4 regions of the Streptomyces sp. NBC_00984 genome follow, and region 1 is predicted to be linked to each of the others. Evidence: riboswitches for the same ligand, from Rfam matches in the RefSeq annotation. Region 1 holds a riboswitch; each other region holds the start of a gene.
The links. Region 1 has a riboswitch for cobalamin ahead of cobN (cobaltochelatase subunit CobN). Riboswitches for the same ligand answer to the same signal wherever they lie in the genome.
Positions count from the first base shown of each region.

Region 2: linked by a shared signal. The riboswitch ahead of OG520_RS30985 (cobalamin biosynthesis protein) and the one ahead of cobN (cobaltochelatase subunit CobN) in region 1 are both predicted to bind cobalamin.
Region 3: linked by a shared signal. The riboswitch ahead of OG520_RS36540 (ABC transporter substrate-binding protein) and the one ahead of cobN (cobaltochelatase subunit CobN) in region 1 are both predicted to bind cobalamin.
Region 4: linked by a shared signal. The riboswitch ahead of OG520_RS13330 (ribonucleoside-diphosphate reductase subunit alpha) and the one ahead of cobN (cobaltochelatase subunit CobN) in region 1 are both predicted to bind cobalamin.

Region 1 covers NZ_CP108734.1:919,149-923,354, forward strand. Annotated here, with positions in the region: gene cobN (cobaltochelatase subunit CobN) at 1-2,158, opposite strand, end outside; adenosylcobalamin (AdoCbl) riboswitch at 2,245-2,325, opposite strand; gene cobG (precorrin-3B synthase) at 2,426-3,745, shown strand; gene OG520_RS03880 (precorrin-8X methylmutase) at 3,809-4,206, shown strand, end outside.
Region 2 covers NZ_CP108734.1:6,930,708-6,934,913, reverse strand. Annotated here, with positions in the region: gene OG520_RS30995 (anion permease) at 1-979, shown strand, start outside; gene OG520_RS30990 (hypothetical protein) at 1,002-1,232, shown strand; cobalamin riboswitch at 1,384-1,515, shown strand; gene OG520_RS30985 (cobalamin biosynthesis protein) at 1,660-2,658, shown strand; gene OG520_RS30980 (cobyric acid synthase) at 2,655-4,199, shown strand.
Region 3 covers NZ_CP108734.1:8,219,230-8,223,435, reverse strand. Annotated here, with positions in the region: gene OG520_RS36545 (FecCD family ABC transporter permease) at 1-595, opposite strand, end outside; gene OG520_RS36540 (ABC transporter substrate-binding protein) at 619-1,686, opposite strand; cobalamin riboswitch at 1,722-1,913, opposite strand; gene OG520_RS36535 (beta-ketoacyl-[acyl-carrier-protein] synthase family protein) at 1,993-3,216, opposite strand; gene OG520_RS36530 (acyl carrier protein) at 3,213-3,491, opposite strand; gene OG520_RS36525 (acyl-CoA dehydrogenase) at 3,751-4,206, opposite strand, start outside.
Region 4 covers NZ_CP108734.1:3,091,302-3,095,507, reverse strand. Annotated here, with positions in the region: gene OG520_RS13330 (ribonucleoside-diphosphate reductase subunit alpha) at 1-2,144, opposite strand, end outside; cobalamin riboswitch at 2,284-2,425, opposite strand; gene mctP (monocarboxylate uptake permease MctP) at 2,591-4,206, opposite strand, start outside.

The DNA of each region.
Region 1 (4,206 bases):
CCTCGTCCGCGGTGACCCGGGTCGCGGCGGACTCGTCGAGCCCCAACGCCTCGCGCAGGCCCGGCAGGGAGGCCGTGCCGCCCCAGATCTGACGGGCGCGCAGGATCGCGAGGACGAGGTTGACCCGGTCGGCGCCGGCCGGGGCGCCGCCCAGGACATGCAGGCCGTCGCGGATCTGCGCGTCCTTGATCTCGCAGAGCCAGCCGTCGAGATGCATGATGAACTCGTCGAAGCCCTCGTCCTCGGGGCGGTCTTCGAGCCCCAGGTCGTGATCGAGCTTGGCCGCCTGGATCAGGGTCCAGATCTGTGCGCGGATCGCCGGCAGCTTCGCCGGGTCCATCGCCGCGATCTGGGCGTGCTCGTCCAGGAGTTGTTCGAGCCGGGCGATGTCCCCGTAGCTGTCGGCGCGCGCCATCGGCGGTACGAGGTGGTCCACGAGGGTGGCGTGGACGCGCCGCTTGGCCTGCGTCCCCTCGCCCGGGTCGTTGACCAGGAACGGGTAGATGAGCGGGAGGTCGCCGAGGGCGGCGTCGGGGCCGCAGGCGGCGGAGAGGCCGGCGTTCTTGCCGGGCAGCCATTCCAGGTTGCCGTGCTTGCCGAGGTGGATCATCGCGTCGGCGCCGAAGCCGTTGTCGTCGGCCGGGGCCGCGATCCAGCGGTAGGCGGCCAGATAGTGGTGCGAGGGCGGCAGATCGGGGTCGTGGTAGATCGCGATCGGGTTCTCGCCGAAGCCGCGCGGCGGCTGGATGAGGATGAGCAGATTGCCGCGGCGCAGGGCCGCGAGGACGATGTCGCCCTCCGGGTTGCTCGACCGGTCCACGAACATCTCGCCCGGGGCGGGGCCCCAGTGCTGCTCGACGGCTTCGCGGAGCTCGGCCGGGAGGGTCGCGTACCAGCGCCGGTAGTCGGCGGCCGGGATGCGGACCGGGTTGCGGGCCAACTGCTCCTCGGTGAGCCACTCCTGGTCGTGGCCGCCCGCCTCGATCAGCGCGCGGATCAGCTCGTCGCCGTCGCCCGACGCGAGGCCGGGGACCTCCTCCGTACCGAAGTCGTATCCCTCGGCGCGGAGTCGGCGCAGCAGGGCGACGGCGCTGGCCGGGGTGTCGAGGCCGACCGCGTTGCCGATCCGGGAGTGCTTGGTCGGGTACGCGGAGAGGACGAGCGCGATCCGCTTCTCGGCGGCCGGGATGTGGCGCAGCCGGGCGTGGCGCACGGCGATCCCGGCGACGCGGGCGGCGCGCTCGGTGTCGGCGACGTACGCGGGCAGGCCGTCCTCGTCGATCTCCTTGAACGAGAACGGAACGGTGATCAGGCGGCCGTCGAATTCGGGGACCGCGATCTGGCTGGCGGCGTCGAGCGGGGAGACTCCCTCGTCGTTGCCTTCCCAGTCGGTGCGCGAACCGGTGAGGCAGAGGGCCTGGAGGATGGGTACGTCGAGGCCGCTGAGGACGCCCGCGTCCCAGGACTCGTCGTCACCGCCCGCCGACGCCTCGGCGGGCCGGGTGCCGCCCGCGGCGAGGACGGTCGTCACGATCGCGTCGGCGGCGCGCAGCGCTTCGATGAGTTCGGGCTCGGGGGTGCGCAGCGAGGCGACGTACAGCGGCAGCGCGCGGGCGCCCGCGTCCTCGACGGCACGGCACAGGGCCTCGATGAACGCGGTGTTGCCGCTCATGTGGTGGGCGCGGTAGTAGAGCACGGCGACGACCGGGCCGTCGGTGCGCCGGGGGGTGCGCTCCAGCGGGCCCCAGGAGGGTGCCGGGGCGGGCGGGGCGAAGCCGTGGCCGGTGAGCAGGACGGTGTCGGAGAGGAAGCGGGCGAGCTGGTCCAGGTTGGCGGGCCCGCCGTGGGCCAGATAGGCATGGGCCTCGGCGGCGATGCCGATGGGAACCGTCGAGGCGGCCATCAGCTGGGCGTCGGGGGCCTGTTCGCCGGTGAGGACGACGACGGGGCGTCCGGTGGCGAGCACCTGGTCGAGGCCGTCCTGCCAGGCGCGTACCCCGCCGAGGAGGCGCACGACGACCAGGTCGACGCCGTCCAGGAGCTGTGGCAGGTCCTGGAGCGGGAGCCGGGAGGGGTTGGCGTAGCGGTAGGAGACCGGGCCCTCCGAGGCGCGGGCGCTGAGCAGGTCGGTGTCGGACGTCGACAGGAGCAGGATCATGCGGCGTCGGGCCTTCCTCGGGGTGTCCACGCCCCGGGCGGTGTCGGAATGAAGCTCCCCGCTCGAACGGATCCGAGCGTGTGGGGAAGGGAGTTCCTGACTTGCCCGGCCGTGGCCGGACTCACAGTGGCGGGACCGTGCCGGACTTGCACCGGACTTCCTCCCCTGTCGCCGTCTGTGGCGACGACGTGCCGGATGGCCCGTCACTAGGCATAGTAAGGGCCGGTCAACCGATGGAGGACATACGGATCTGGTCAGATGGTCGGTATGCTCGCCGCCATGCCCCGACCTGCCACTTCGCCTTCACCGCCGGGAGACGCGTCTCCCCGGGACCGCGGTGACGCCTGCCCCGGCACGCTGCGGCTGCACCGGGCGGACGACGGCGCTCTGGCCCGCGTCCGTGTTCCCGGCGGGCTGCTGACCGCGGTGCAGGCGGACGCCCTGGGGGCGTTGGCGGGGAGCCTGGGCGATGGTGAGTTGCATCTCACTTCGCGCGGCAATGTCCAGTTGCGCGGGCTGGGCCCGGACTGCGGAGGCGAACTGGCCGACAGGCTGGGCGAGGCGGGGCTGCTGCCCTCCGCGCGCCACGAGCGGATACGCAACATCGTGGCGTCGCCGCTCTCGGGGCTCGACGGCCGCGGCGCACGGGACGTCGGCCCCTGGCTGTCCGCGCTGGACGCGCTGTTGTGCGCGGGCGACCGGACGGCGGGCCTCTCGGGCAGGTTCCTGTTCGTGCTCGACGACGGCCGTGGCGATGTGGACGCGCTGGGCGGCGACGTGACGTTGCTGGCGCAGGACGACGGAACGGCGCTGCTGCGGATCGGCACGGCCAGGACAGCGGTACGAATACCGGGCGCGCAGGCGCCGCAGGCCGCCCTCCTGGCGGCCGGGACCTTCCTGGATCAGGCGTCGGGCACCGGTGCCTGGCGCGTGTCGGACCTGCCCGGCGGTGCCGGATCCCTCTTCGACGAGGTCGTACGACGGTTGCGGGCGACGGGTACCGGCACCACTTCCACCGAGGACCGTGCCTGCCCGCGGAGCTCGGACGGCCCCGCCCCCGGCGTCGTGACCGGCCCGCACGACGGGGCCGCGCTGTCCGTCGGCATCCCCCTGGGGCGCGTCGGCCCGGCGCAGTGGCGGTCGTTGACGGACACGGCCCGGCACCGGGGCCGCGGTGAGTTGCGGCTGACGCCGTGGCGCGGGGTCGTCGTACCGGGGGTGGAGCGGCGGCGGGCCGCGGGTCTGCTGGACGATCTGGGGGCCACCGGCCTCGTCGTCGGACCCGGCTCCCCCTGGGCCGGGGTGGGTGCCTGTATCGGCCGGCCGGGCTGCGCGAAGTCGCTGGCCGATGTGCGGGCCCAGGCGGCGGACGCGGTGGGGGCCGTGGGCCCGTTGCCGGTGTACTGGTCCGGGTGCGAACGCCGGTGCGGCCACCCCCGCGGCGAGTGGGTGGACGTCGTCGCCACCCCCGACGGACACCGGATCTCGCTCGTACGGGGCGAGGTACGGGACGCCCCCGTGAGCGTCCCCGACAGCCCCGGTGGGCTCGCCGCCGCGGTGGCCGCGGCCCGCCGCGCGCGCGGCTGATCCCGTACGCCCCACTCCCCTGTACCCGACCGTCGCACACCCGAGGAAGAGAGCGAAAGCACCGTGCACCAGTACGAGAAGGACGGACCGGCGATCTATCGCCAGTCCTTCGCCACGATCCGTGCAGAGGCGGATCTCGCAGGCCTGCCCGCCGATGTGAGCCAGGTCGCGGTCCGCATGATCCACGCCTGCGGGATGGTCGACCTCGTCCGTGATCTCGCTTTCACCCCGGACGCGGTCGCCCGCGCCCGCGCCGCTCTGCGGGCCGGCGCACCCATCCTGTGCGATGTGGCCATGGTCGCCAGCGGCGTCACCCGCAAGCGGCTGCCCGCGGACAACGAGGTGGTGTGCACCCTGTCCGACCCGGCGGTGCCGGAACTCGCGAAGCAGCTGGGCACCACCCGCAGCGCCGCCGCCCTGGAGCTGTGGCGCGACCGGCTGGACGGCGCGGTCGTCGCCGT
Region 2 (4,206 bases), 6.0 Mb from region 1:
CTGGCTGGTCGGACTGCCGTCCAGCTCCTCGCACGCCCTGTTCGGCGGTCTGATCGGCGCGGCCGTGATGTCGGCGGGCTGGTCGTCCGTCAACGGCGGCACCGTCGTCACCAAGGTGCTGCTGCCCGCCCTCGCCGCCCCGATCGTCGCCGGTCTGGCCGCGCTGCTGGCCACCAGGCTGACGTACCGGATCGGCGGGAAGGTCCGCAACGACGCCCAGGAGAAGGCCACCGCCAAGGGTTACCGCGCGGGCCAGATCGCCTCGGCCGGACTGGTCTCCCTCGCCCACGGCACCAACGACGCGCAGAAGACCATGGGCATCATCACCCTGGCCCTGGTCACCGGCGGCGTCCTGCACCCGGGCGCCAACCCGCCGGTCTGGGTCATCGTCTGCGCCGGTACGGCCATCGCGCTCGGCACCTACCTGGGCGGCTGGCGCATCATCCGCACCATGGGCAGCGGCCTCACCGACCTCAGGCCGCCGCAGGGCTTCGCCGCCCAGACCAGCGCGGCCACCGTCATCCTGGCCTCCTCGCACCTCGGCTTCTCCCTCTCCACCACCCAGTCCTGCTCCGGCGCCGTGATGGGCGCGGGCCTCGGCCGCCAGGGCGGTGTGGTCCGCTGGTCCACCGCCACCCGGATGTTCGTCGCCTGGGGTCTGACCCTGCCGGCCGCGGGTCTGGTCGGCGCGGGCGCGGAACTCCTCACCAAGCAGGGCACCTGGGGCGTCGTGGTCGTCGCGGTGCTGCTGGTCGCGGGCTCCGGTGCGATCTGGCTGGTGTCGCGCCGCAAGCCGGTCGGCCACGACGATGTCGCGCCGGCGGACGTCGACATCGAGCCCGCGGGTGTCGTCACCACGGCCATCGCCGCCGTCAGCCCGCCGCCCACCGCGGCCCAGGCGACGGCCCAGAACCTCATGACCACCATTCCGGCCCCGGCCGGAACCACCCAGGACCCGGCGCGACCCGCCACCGTCTGACCCGGCCGTCTAAGGATTCAGCATGAACATCGACTGGGCAGCCCTCGGCTCCGTATTCGGCGTCTCCCTCGTTGTCACCGTCGCGCTGGTGGGCCTCTTCACCCTGGGCATCGTCGGCCTCTCCAAGCAGCCGGAACCGGCGGCGCAGGGCGGCTCCGGCGGCTCGCTGCTGCTGGCCCGCGCCGGCGCGTACGTCTGCTTCACGCTGTGCGCGGCGGCCGTCGCGTACGGCATCTATCTGATCGTCGCCTGAGCCACTCCCGCGCACGCCCTCCCATCGGGCCGGACACCAGAGGTGTCCGGCCCGATGTGGGTCTCAGCACACTGCGCCGTCGCAGGTCAACGGCAGGTTGACGGGCGTTCGCAGAGCGTGGTGGACTGCCGGAGCCAATTACGGCGACAGCAGAGGAAGCCGGTGCGAATCCGGCGCGGTCCCGCCACTGTCACCGGGGAGCGGTCCCCCACACCGGAAGTCACGGCACGCGCGAGCGGGCTGGAAGGCCGGGGGAACCGCGGATCCGGGAGCCAGGAGACTCTCGTCGCCGGTCACGTCGAACCAGGGCGCGGACCCTGAGTGAGGACATATCGCCATGCCTGGCCGCCCTGCGTCCGCTGTTCCGGCGCTCTCGACGAGAGCCGCCTGTACGAAGGTCCTCCGAGGCGCGACGGCCGGTTGAGCCGTGCGAGCCGACCGCATCTTCGCGTACGGCGCCACGGCCGGTCTGATCGGCGATCTGCTGCTCGGTGACCCCCGCAGGGGACACCCGGTCGCCGCCTTCGGGCGGGCCGCGGCGGGCGTCGAACGCCGTCTGTGGCGCGACCACCGCGGGTGGGGCGCGCTGCACACCCTCGTCTGCGCCGGAGGCGCCGCAGGTGGTGCCGCGCTGATCACCCGCGCCGTACGCCGCAGCCCCGCCGCCTCCGTCGCGCTGACCGCGGCCGTCACCTGGTCCGTCGTCGGCGGTACGTCCCTGGGGCGCGAGGCGCGGGCCATCGGCGGCGCCCTGGCGGCCGGTGACCTCGACCTGGCCCGCGAGCGGCTGCCGCATCTGTGCGGGCGCGACCCGCAGTCCCTGGACGGGCCGCAGATCGCCCGCGCCGTGGTGGAGTCCGTGGCGGAGAACACCTCGGACGCCGTGGTCGGCGCCCTGGTGTGGGGCGCGCTGGCCGGGGTCCCCGGGCTGGCCGGCTTCCGGGCCGCCAACACCCTCGACGCGATGGTCGGTCACAAGTCGCCCCGCCACCGGCGCTACGGCTGGGCCTCGGCCCGCCTCGACGACCTCGCGGGCTGGCCCGGCGCCCGGCTCACGGCCCTGCTCGCCGTGGCCGCCGGGGGGCGGCCGGGCGGAGCGGTCCGCGCCTGGCGGGCCGATGCCGCCAAGCACCCGAGCCCCAACGCGGGCCCGGTGGAGGCCTCGTTCGCGGGAGCGCTCGGCGTACGCCTCGGCGGAACCCTCGCGTACGGCGGCCGGGTCGAGCACCGCCCCGTGCTCAACGGGGAGACGGGCCGGGCCGTGGAGACCGAGGACATCGAGCGCGCGGTCCGGCTGTCGCGCCGGGTGGGCGCGCTGGCCCTCGGCGTGTGCGTGGCGGGACGGATCGGCGCGGCCCTCGCCGCACGACGGATCGCGGGGCGCCGGACGGCAGCACCTCGCAGCGCAGGACGGAGAAGCACATGAGCGGCGGACTGCTGGTCGCCGGAACCACTTCCGACGCGGGCAAGAGCGTCGTGACGGCAGGCATCTGCCGCTGGCTCGTGCGCCGGGGCGTGAAGGTGGCGCCCTTCAAGGCGCAGAACATGTCGCTGAACTCGTTCGTCACCCGCGAAGGTGCCGAGATCGGGCGCGCCCAGGCCATGCAGGCCCAGGCCGCCCGCGTCGAGCCGACCGCGCTGATGAACCCGGTCCTGCTCAAGCCCGGCAGCGACCGCTCCAGCCAGGTCGTCCTGATGGGGAAGCCGGTCGGCGAGATGAGCGCGCGCGGCTACCACGGGGGCAGGCAGGAAGCGCTCCTCTCCACGGTCGTGGACTGCCTGGAGCAGCTCCGGGGCACGTACGACGCGGTGATCTGCGAGGGGGCGGGCAGCCCGGCCGAGATCAATCTGCGGCGCACGGACATCGTGAACATGGGCATCGCACGGGCGGCGCGCTTCCCGGTGGTGGTCGTCGGCGACATCGACCGCGGCGGTGTCTTCGCCTCGTTCTTCGGTACGACGGCGCTGCTCGCCGCGGAGGACCAGTCGCTGATCGCCGGCTATCTCGTCAACAAGTTCCGCGGCGACGTGTCGCTGCTGGAGCCGGGTCTGGAGATGCTGCGGGACCTCACCGGGCGGCCGACGTACGGCGTGCTGCCCTTCGCCCACGGCCTCGGCATCGACGAGGAGGACGGTCTGCGGGTCTCGTTGCGCGGAGCCGTGCGCGAGTCGGTCGTCGCACCGCCGCACGGCGAGGACGTGCTGCGCGTCGCGGTGTGCGCGGTGCCCCTGATGTCGAACTTCACCGACGTGGACGCGCTGGCCGCCGAGCCCGGCGTCGTCGTCAGGTTCGTGGACCGCGCCGAGGAGCTGTCCGACGCCGACCTCGTCGTCGTGCCGGGCACCCGCGGCACCGTGAAGGCGCTGGCCTGGCTGCGCGAGCGCGGCCTCGCCGACGCGCTGGCGCGGCGCGCGGCCGAGGGCCGGCCGGTCCTCGGCATCTGCGGCGGATTCCAGCTCCTCGGCGAGCACATCGAGGACGAGGTCGAGTCCCGGGCCGGGCTGGTCGAGGGCCTCGGCCTCCTCCCCGTACGCATCCGCTTCGACCGCGAGAAGACCCTGGCCCGGCCCGTCGGCGAGGCGCTCGGCGCGCCGGTCGAGGGGTACGAGATCCACCACGGCGTGGCGGACGTACGCGGCGGAGAGGCGTTCCTGGACGGTTGCCGGGTCGGCGCCGTGTGGGGCACCCACTGGCACGGTTCGCTGGAGAGCGACGAATTCCGCCGCCGCTTCCTGACCGAGGTCGCGCGGGCCGCCGGCCGGCGCTTCGTCCCCGCTCCCGACACCGGGTTCGCGGCGCTGCGCGAGGAGCAGCTCGACCGCCTCGGCGATCTCGTCGAAGAGCACGCGGACACCGACGCGTTGCTGCGGCTCATAGAGTCGGGCGCGCCGCCGGGGCTTCCCTTCATCGCACCCGGAGCACCCGGAGCACCCGGAGCGCCCGGAGCCCCCGGAGGCCGCCGATGACCCCGGG
Region 3 (4,206 bases), 7.3 Mb from region 1:
CGCGGGTCTGCTCGGCGTCGGCGGCGGTCATCACGACGAAGGAGGTGAGCGCGGAGAACAGCTGCATGGCCGCGACACCGGAGAGCACGACCCGGTCGGTCGTGCCGCCCAGAATGTGGCTGAGCAGCAGCACGAGGGCGAACGAGCACAGCGCTCCGACGAACGCGCCGGTCGAGATCGACACCGCTCCCCCGCCGACGCCGAGGACGACGACCACGACCGCGCCGGTGGACGCTCCGGAGGAGACACCGAGGACGAACGGGTCGGCGAGCGGATTGCGGAGCAGCGACTGCATGACGGTGCCGCACACCGCGAGCCCGGCACCGCACACCGCGGCGAGCAGGGTGCGCGGCATCCGCAGGTTCCAGATGATGCCGTCCCGGATCGGGGAGAGCCGTGAACGGCCCCAGCCGAGGTGGGAGGCCACCGCGGACCAGACGTCGGCCACGGAGATCCGGGCGGGGCCGATGGTGACGGCGACCGCGACGGAGATGACGAGCAACGCGGCGCCGCAGACCCACAGGGCCCCGCCGCGCAGTCTCCGTACGCCCGTCGTGGCGCGGAGGGGGGTGGCGGGGGCGGGCGGCGCGGCCACCGCCGTGCCCCGTACGGTCCCCGTCACCCGGCGAGCCCGAACCTGCGCAGTCCGGCTGCCACGCGTTCGATGCCCTCGACCGTCCGGATGGACGGGTTCATGGACTGGCCGCTCAGCAGCACGTACCGCTTGTGCCTGACGGCGTCCATGTTCTTCGTGACGGGGTTGGACTCCAGGAATTCGATCTTCTTCGCGGCGCTCTCGGCGGTCTGGGCCTTGCGGGTCAGGTCGCCGACGACCAGGACGTCGGGGTTGCGGTCGGCGACGGTCTCCCAGCTGATCTGGGGCCATTCCTCATGGGTGTCGTCGAAGACGTTCTTCGCGCCGAGCTCTTCGGTGATGATCCCGGGTGCTCCGCAGCAGCCGGCCAGGTACGGGGCCTTGGAGTCGGAGAACCAGTACAGGAGGGTCGCGTCGGAGGCGTCGATGCCCTCGGTCGCCTTCGTCACCTGGGCCCGCAGCTGCGCCACGAGCGCGTCACCGCGCTTCGGTACGCCGAACACCTCGGCCAGTTCGTGCACTTCGCCGTAGACGCTGTCCATGGTCAGCGGGGCGGTACGGGCGCCGTCGCCGCCGCCACTGTTGTCCTTGCCGGTGCAGTCGGCGGGCGAGACATAGGTGGGGACGCCGAGCGATTCGAACTGTTCGCGCGGTGCGACGCCGCCCTTGGCGAGCGTCGATTCGAACGACGCGCTGACGAAGTCGGGCTCGCGGTCGAGGACCTTCTCCGACGACGGCCGGTTGTCCGCGATCCTGGGCACTTCGGCGTTGGCCTTCTCCAGGCCCTTCATCACCGGGTCGGTCCAGGTCGCGGTGGCGGCCATCCGGTCGGCGAGGCCGAGGGAGAGCAGGATCTCCGTCGATCCCTGGTCCACCGAGACGGCGTGCCGTGGCGCGGCTTCGACGGTGACGGTGCGTCCACAGTTCTTCAGCGTCACCGGGTATCCGTCCGCGGAGTCCGGCTTCGCGGCGGAGTCGTCGGTTCCGCCTCCGCAGGCGGTCAGCAGGACGAGTCCCGCCGAGAGCAGGGCCATGATGCGGACGGGGCTGGCTATGGACGGCACGGAGTCCCTCTGCGTCTCTGGGCTCATGCGCGGAGCCCGCTGTACGGAGTTCCGCGGCCCGGTGCCGGGTCGCGGGCGCCAGCAGGTCTTCGGACTCGGGTTCCTTCGGACGGGACGCCTTCCCAGGACACCCGAGGGTGGTCCCAGTGGCCGTGGCCCCGCCCGTCCCCCTCACCGCTGCGCGTCAGTTCCGGATTCTCACCGGATTCCCTGACCCCATGACGTGGAGTTCGACTGGCTCCGGCAAGCTATCACGAGGCTCTGCGCAGCTCATGGGGGGTGTGGCCGGTGGTACGCCGGGCTGTGTGTCCCGTCGCACCACCTGCCGGATGCCTACGGACGCTGAAGGGCGATGACGGCGTTGTGTCCGCCGAAGCCGAAGGAATGGCTGACGGCGCGCCGGATGGGCTGCCGCAGCGGTTGTTCGGTGACGCAGTCGATGTCGAACTCGGGCGCCGGGGCGTCCAGGTTGGCGATCGGTGGTACGACTCCGCGTTGGAGCGTGAGGACCGTGAGTCCGGCCTCGATCGCTCCGGCCGCCCCCATGCAGTGCCCCAGTACACCCTTGGGGGCGGTGACGGGCGGCCGGTGCGGGTAGACCCGGGCGATGAGGGCGGCCTCGGTGGCATCGTTGACCGGGGTCGCCGTGCCGTGTGCGTTGACGTGCTCGACGTCCTCGGCCGCCCAGCCCGCATCGCGCAGCGCGGCCTCCACCGCCGCCTGGGCGACCGTGCCGGACGGATGCGGACTGATGGGGTGGTAGGCGTCGGTGGTGGCGCCGGTACCGGCGAGCAGCGCCCGTGGGGCCGCGCCCCGGGCATCGGCGTCTTCCACCCGTTCCAGCACCATGACGGCCGCGCCCTCGCCCATGACCAGACCGGCCCGGTCGGCCGCGAAGGGACGGCACAGCGTGGCCGGGTCGCCGTCCGTCCGGGCCCCGGCTCCGGACCTGGCGAACCCGGCCATGGCGGCCGGGTAGACGATCGACTCGGTGGCTCCGGCGACAGCGATGTCGCACTGATCGGTGACCAGGAGGTCGCGGGCGACGGACAGCGCGGTGACGCCGGACGAACAGGCGGTGCACGGGGCCATGCTGGGTCCGGTGGCCCGCAGCTGGATCGCGATCTCGGCGGCGGGCATGTTGGGAATGGTGAGCAGGATGCCCGAGGGCGAGGTGGCCCCTGCTCCGAACCGGTCGAGCACGACGGCCTGCTCGGTCAGCGAGGCGGAACCCCCGCTGCTGGTGCCGACGACCACCGCGACCCGGGCGCCCTCCCACCGGGCCGGGTCCAGCCCCGCGTCGGCGACCGCCTCCCGGGCGGCGAGCACGGCGAGTTTCACGTACTTCCCCATGCGGAAGGACGCACGGCCGCCGATCGCGGCGTCCAGGTCGATGCCGTCGACCATGCACGCGAAGTCGATCGCGCACCCTTCGAGCTCGGCGACGGTACGGGCCGGTGACACGCCCGCGCACACGCCCCGCCAGGTGGATTCGGTGTCGTTGCCGACCGGGGTGATCATGCCCAGGCCGGTGACGGCGACGGCCGGCCTGTTCATCGGGCGTTACTCATCGCGGTCCCGCCGCCCACCCGCGCGCCGCGGCCGGCTGCCGGGTCGATGAACCGTGTGATGTCGGCCAGCGTCGCGTCCTTGGGGAGCTGGTCGAAGTCCCGGTTGCCGCCGGCCGTCTCCCTGATGAGGACGGCGAACTCGGCGACGGCGAGGGAGTCCATCTCCAGGCTGTCCATCGTGGAGCCCGGGTGGATCTCGGCAACGGGCACTTTGAAGGTGTGTGTCAGAACCTCGGTGATCTTGGGATGAATCGTACTCATGAGCTTTCTCTCCATCATTCGGTCCGGCTGTCGGGCCGCCGGTGACACCGTCCCGACGCCGAATCAACTGGGTGGAGTGCCTCCAGTTACGCCTTGTGCCGAACCGATTCGGCACCGTCCTCCCCGCGCTCCCCGCACCACCGGGCCAGGACGGACGTCGTACCCCAGTAGGCCAGCAGGACAACCCGGACTCCGAGAGCCCCGGCCGCCTCCCTGATCCGGTGACCCCGTACAGCTGTTCCCCTCCTCGTCATGGCCCTCACCGCTCGTCCTCAACCGTCGCCCGGTCCCCGCCCGTCCGCCAGGCGGCTCCCGGATCGTCGTAGGCAGCCATGTAGTCGGCTCCGGCGATGGGCCAGTCGGCGAGCAGCTCCGGCGGCAGCGCGAAGGACTCGACGAGGTCGGGCAGTTGGGCGGCGACCATGGTGATGAGCTCTTCCACCCGGTCCGGCAGTTCATTGACCTGGTCGGCGGTCAACAGGCCCGCTGCCAGCAGATCACCGCTGTTGCGGGCGATCCGGTCGAGCGCGAAGAGCCGTTGCAGCTCGCCGAGCCGTTCGCGGGCGGGCCCCTCGGGCAGCGCGGCCACCGCTTCCTCGTACGCCTCGGCCGCCTGCCATTGGGCGTGGGCCTCGACGCCGCGCAGGGCGGGCCCGGACGCCACGTTCCACCGCGCGAGCGGGTCACCGTGCGGTGCGAGGCGCATCCGCTCCCG
Region 4 (4,206 bases), 2.2 Mb from region 1:
GTACGGGCCGCCGCCATGTCGATCAGGCCGCGCTGCGGGATCTCCCACGCCGTGCGGTACAGCGCCCGCACGTCCTCCGGGATCCAGGCGAAGCCCTGCACCGAGCCGCTGGCCTCGCGCAGCGCCTCACGGGTCCGCGCGTCCCACACCCCGAGCTGCTTCAGCTCATCCACCAGGTACGCGTTGACCTGGAGGAACTCACCGCTGAGCGTCTCGCGCTTGAAGAGGTTGGAGACCTGCGGCTCGATGCACTCGTAGACCCCCGCGATCGAGGCGATCGTCGCCGTCGGCGCGATGGCGAGCAGCAGCGAGTTGCGCATCCCGCTCTTCGCGACGCGGGCGCGCAGCGCGTCCCACCGCTCCGGCCAGTTCAGCTCGGTGTCGTAGTGGTCGGGGTGCAGTACACCGCGAGCGGCGCGCGTCTGCGACCAGGCGGGCAGCGGGCCGGACCGCTCGGCCAGCTCGCACGACGCCTCGTACGCGGCGAGCATGATCCGCTCGGAGATCCTCGTGGAGAGCGCGCGGGCCTCGGGGGAGTCGAAGGGCAGCCGCAGCTGGAAGAAGACGTCCTGGAGACCCATGGCGCCCAGGCCCACCGGGCGCCACTTCGCGTTGGAGCGGCTGGCCTGCTCGGTCGGGTAGAAGTTGATGTCGACGACCCGGTCGAGGAAGGTCACGGCGGTGCGGACGGTGGCGTCCAGCCGCTCCCAGTCGATGTCACCGTCGGCGACGAACGCGCCGAGGTTGACCGAGCCCAGGTTGCAGACCGCCGTCTCGCCGTCGTCGGTGACTTCGAGGATCTCGGTGCACAGGTTCGAGGAGTGGACGACGCTGCCCGGCTCGGCGGTCTGGTTCGCGGTCCGGTTGGAGGCGTCCTTGAACGTCATCCAGCCCTGGCCGGTCTGCGCGAGGGTGCGCATCATCCGGCCGTACAGCTCGCGGGCCGGGATCGACTTGCGGGCCAGCCCCTTCGCCTCGGCGGCCCGGTACGCGGCGTCGAACTCGTCGCCCCACAGGTCGACGAGACCGGGTACGTCGGCGGGCGAGAACAGCGACCAGTCGCCGTCCGCGTCGACCCGGCGCATGAACTCGTCCGGGATCCAGTGCGCCAGGTTGAGGTTGTGCGTACGCCGCTGGTCCTCGCCCGTGTTGTCGCGCAGCTCCAGGAACTCCTCGATGTCCGCGTGCCAGGTCTCCAGGTAGACGGCGGCGGCGCCCTTGCGGCGGCCCCCCTGGTTGACCGCGGCGACGGAGGCGTCGAGCGTCTTCAGGAACGGCACGATGCCGTTGGAGTGCCCGTTGGTGCCACGGATCAGCGAACCGCGGGAGCGGATGCGGGAGTACGACAGACCGATGCCGCCCGCGTGCTTCGAGAGCCGGGCCACCTGGTGGTAGCGGTCGTAGATCGAGTCGAGCTCGTCCAGCGGGGAGTCCAGCAGGTAGCAGGAGGACATCTGCGGGTGCCGGGTGCCGGAGTTGAAGAGCGTGGGGGAGGAGGGGAGGTAGTCGAGCCGGCTCATCAGCCCGTACAGCGCCGCCACTTCGTCCACCGCGCGCTGCGAGTCGTCCTCGGCGAGCCCGGACGCGACCCGCAGCATGAAGTGCTGGGGCGTCTCGATGACCTGGCGTGTGTGCGGGTGGCGCAGCAGATAGCGGCTGTGCAGGGTCCGCAGCCCGAAGTAGCCGAAGCGGTCGTCCGCGCCGTCGGCGAGCGAACGCTCCACCAGCGCGTCCAGCGCGGCCGCGTGGCGGGCGACGAACTCGGCGGTACGGTCCGCGATCAGGCCCTCGCGGTGCCCGACGGCGACCGAGGCGGAGAAGGAGGCCGCGCCCTGGCCGGCCGCCTCGTCCGCGATGGTGAGGGTCAGGAGCCGGGCGGCGAGCCGGGAGTAGGCGGGGTCCTCGGAGATCAGGCCCGCGGCGGCCTCGGTGGCCAGCGAGCGCAGCTCGGCCTCGTCCGCTCGGGCGCTGCGACCGCGCAGCGCGGCGGCGGCGACCCGGCCGGGGTCGGTGTCGGGCAGATCGGCGGTGAGGTCGGTCAGGGTCCGCAGCAGTGCGGTTCCCGGTCCGTCCTGTGCGGCTGCCTCGGACTCGGCTGCTGCGGACACGGCGACTGAAGCCGGATCGGCTGGCGCGATGGTCACGTGGTGCTCTCCCTCGCTCGGCTCGGGGCCGGCGGGGAACGGGGCAGCCCTACGGGCGCGTACCCGGGGCAGGGCAGCACTCCGCACGGCGTCCACCGGCCCAACCGCGAGGCCCGGACGTCTGGGCATCCGGTTCGGTCGAGCCGGATGCGCTGCCGGCAGGTCATCGGACTGACTCGGGGGTGCACAAAAGCGCACTGAATACACCGTTGCGGGACAGTTCCGGATTCGCACCGGATTCCCCTGCGGCGACAGCGAGGACGAGCATACATGTGGGGGCTGCCCGATGAGGCAGCCCCCACATGTTGTGTCGCGCCGACTGGGCGGGGCCCACAGAATGAGCCGTACGGCCCTTTCCCGGGCCGCCGGGCCGGATCAAGCCGACGGCCCGCCGCGCCCCGCTGGAGGAGGCTCGGCGGGCCGTCGACGGGCCGTTGGCGCGGGTCTCAGTGACCGCCCGGCGCCCCTGCCGTGGCCGGCGGGAGTTCCGTCTTCACGCCCGGGTCGCCCGCGTCGGCCGTGTAGTCGGACGGGGAGGTCTCGTCGATCCCGGCGGGCGCCTTCACGGCGTTCAGGACGAAGGTGAGCACCACCGTCACCACCACGTTCAGCACGAACGCGGTGAGGCCGATGTAGCCGATCTCGCCGATGCCGGGGATCTCCTCGGAGGACCCGCCGAAGTGCGCCTGGGTCGGGCTGGCGACCCCGTACGCGGCCACCGTCCCGTACACCATGCCGACCGCCCAGCCCGCGAGCAGCGCCCAGCGGTGGAACCAGCGGGTGAACAGGCCGCCGACCAGGGCCGGCATCGTCTGGAGGATCCAGATGCCGCCGAGCAGCTGGAAGTTGATCGCGACCGTCTTGTCCATGGTGAGGACGAAGGCGAGCGCGCCGACCTTGACCAGCAGCGACACCAGCTTGGAGACCTTGGTCTCCTGCTCCGGGGTCGCGTCCGGCTTCAGGAAGTCCTTGTAGATGTTGCGGGTGAAGAGGTTCGCCGCGGCGATCGACATGATCGCGGCGGGCACCAGCGCGCCGATGCCGATGGCGGCGAACGCGACGCCCGCGAACCAGTCCGGGAACATGTTCTCGAACAACTGGGGGATGGCCAGCTGCCCGTTGTCCACCTTGATCCCGGCGGCGATGGCCATGAAGCCGAGCAGCGCCAGCAGGCCCAGCATCAGCGAGTACAGCGGCAGGATCGTGGTGTTGCGCCGGATCACGTTGCGGCTGCGGCTGGAGAGCGTCGCCGTGATCGAGTGCGGATACATGAACAGCGCCAGCGCCGAGCCCAACGCCAGGGTGGCGTAACCCCATTGGCCGGCCTCGCCCGGTGCGAGCGCGCCGCGCGGCTTGCCGGTGGCCGGATTGGTCTGGGAGAACGCCTCGCCCGCCTTGGCGAAGATGTTGTCGAAGCCGCCCAGCTTGATCGGGATGTAGATGATCGCCACCGCGATGACCAGGTAGATCAGTCCGTCCTTGACGAACGCGATCAGCGCGGGCGCCCGCAGGCCGGACGAGTAGGTGTACGCGGCGAGCACCGCGAACGCGATCAGCAACGGCAGGTCCTTGATGAACCAGTGGGTGTTCTCGCCGCCGCCGACGCCCATCACGTCCAGCACCGCCTGGATGCCGACGAGTTGGAGCGCGATGTACGGCATCGTGGCGAGGATGCCCGTGACGGCGACCGCCAGCGAGAGGCTCTTCGAGCCGAAGCGCCCGCGGACGAAGTCCGAGGTGGTGACGTACCCGTGCTTGTGCGAGACCGACCAGAGCCGCGGCAGGAAGGTGAAGATCAGCGGGTACACGAGGATCGTGTAGGGCACGGCGAAGAAGCCCGCCGCGCCCGCCGCGTAGATCGCCGCCGGAACGGCGACGAAGGTGTACGCGGTGTACAGGTCGCCGCCGAGCAGGAACCAGGTGACCCAGGTGCCGAACGACCGTCCGCCCAGGCCCCATTCGTCGAGGCTGGCCTCGTTCTCGGCCTTGCGCCAGCGCGCCGCCAGGAAGCCCATGACCGTGACGGCCACGAAGAAGAAGATGAAGACGCCGAGCGCGACGC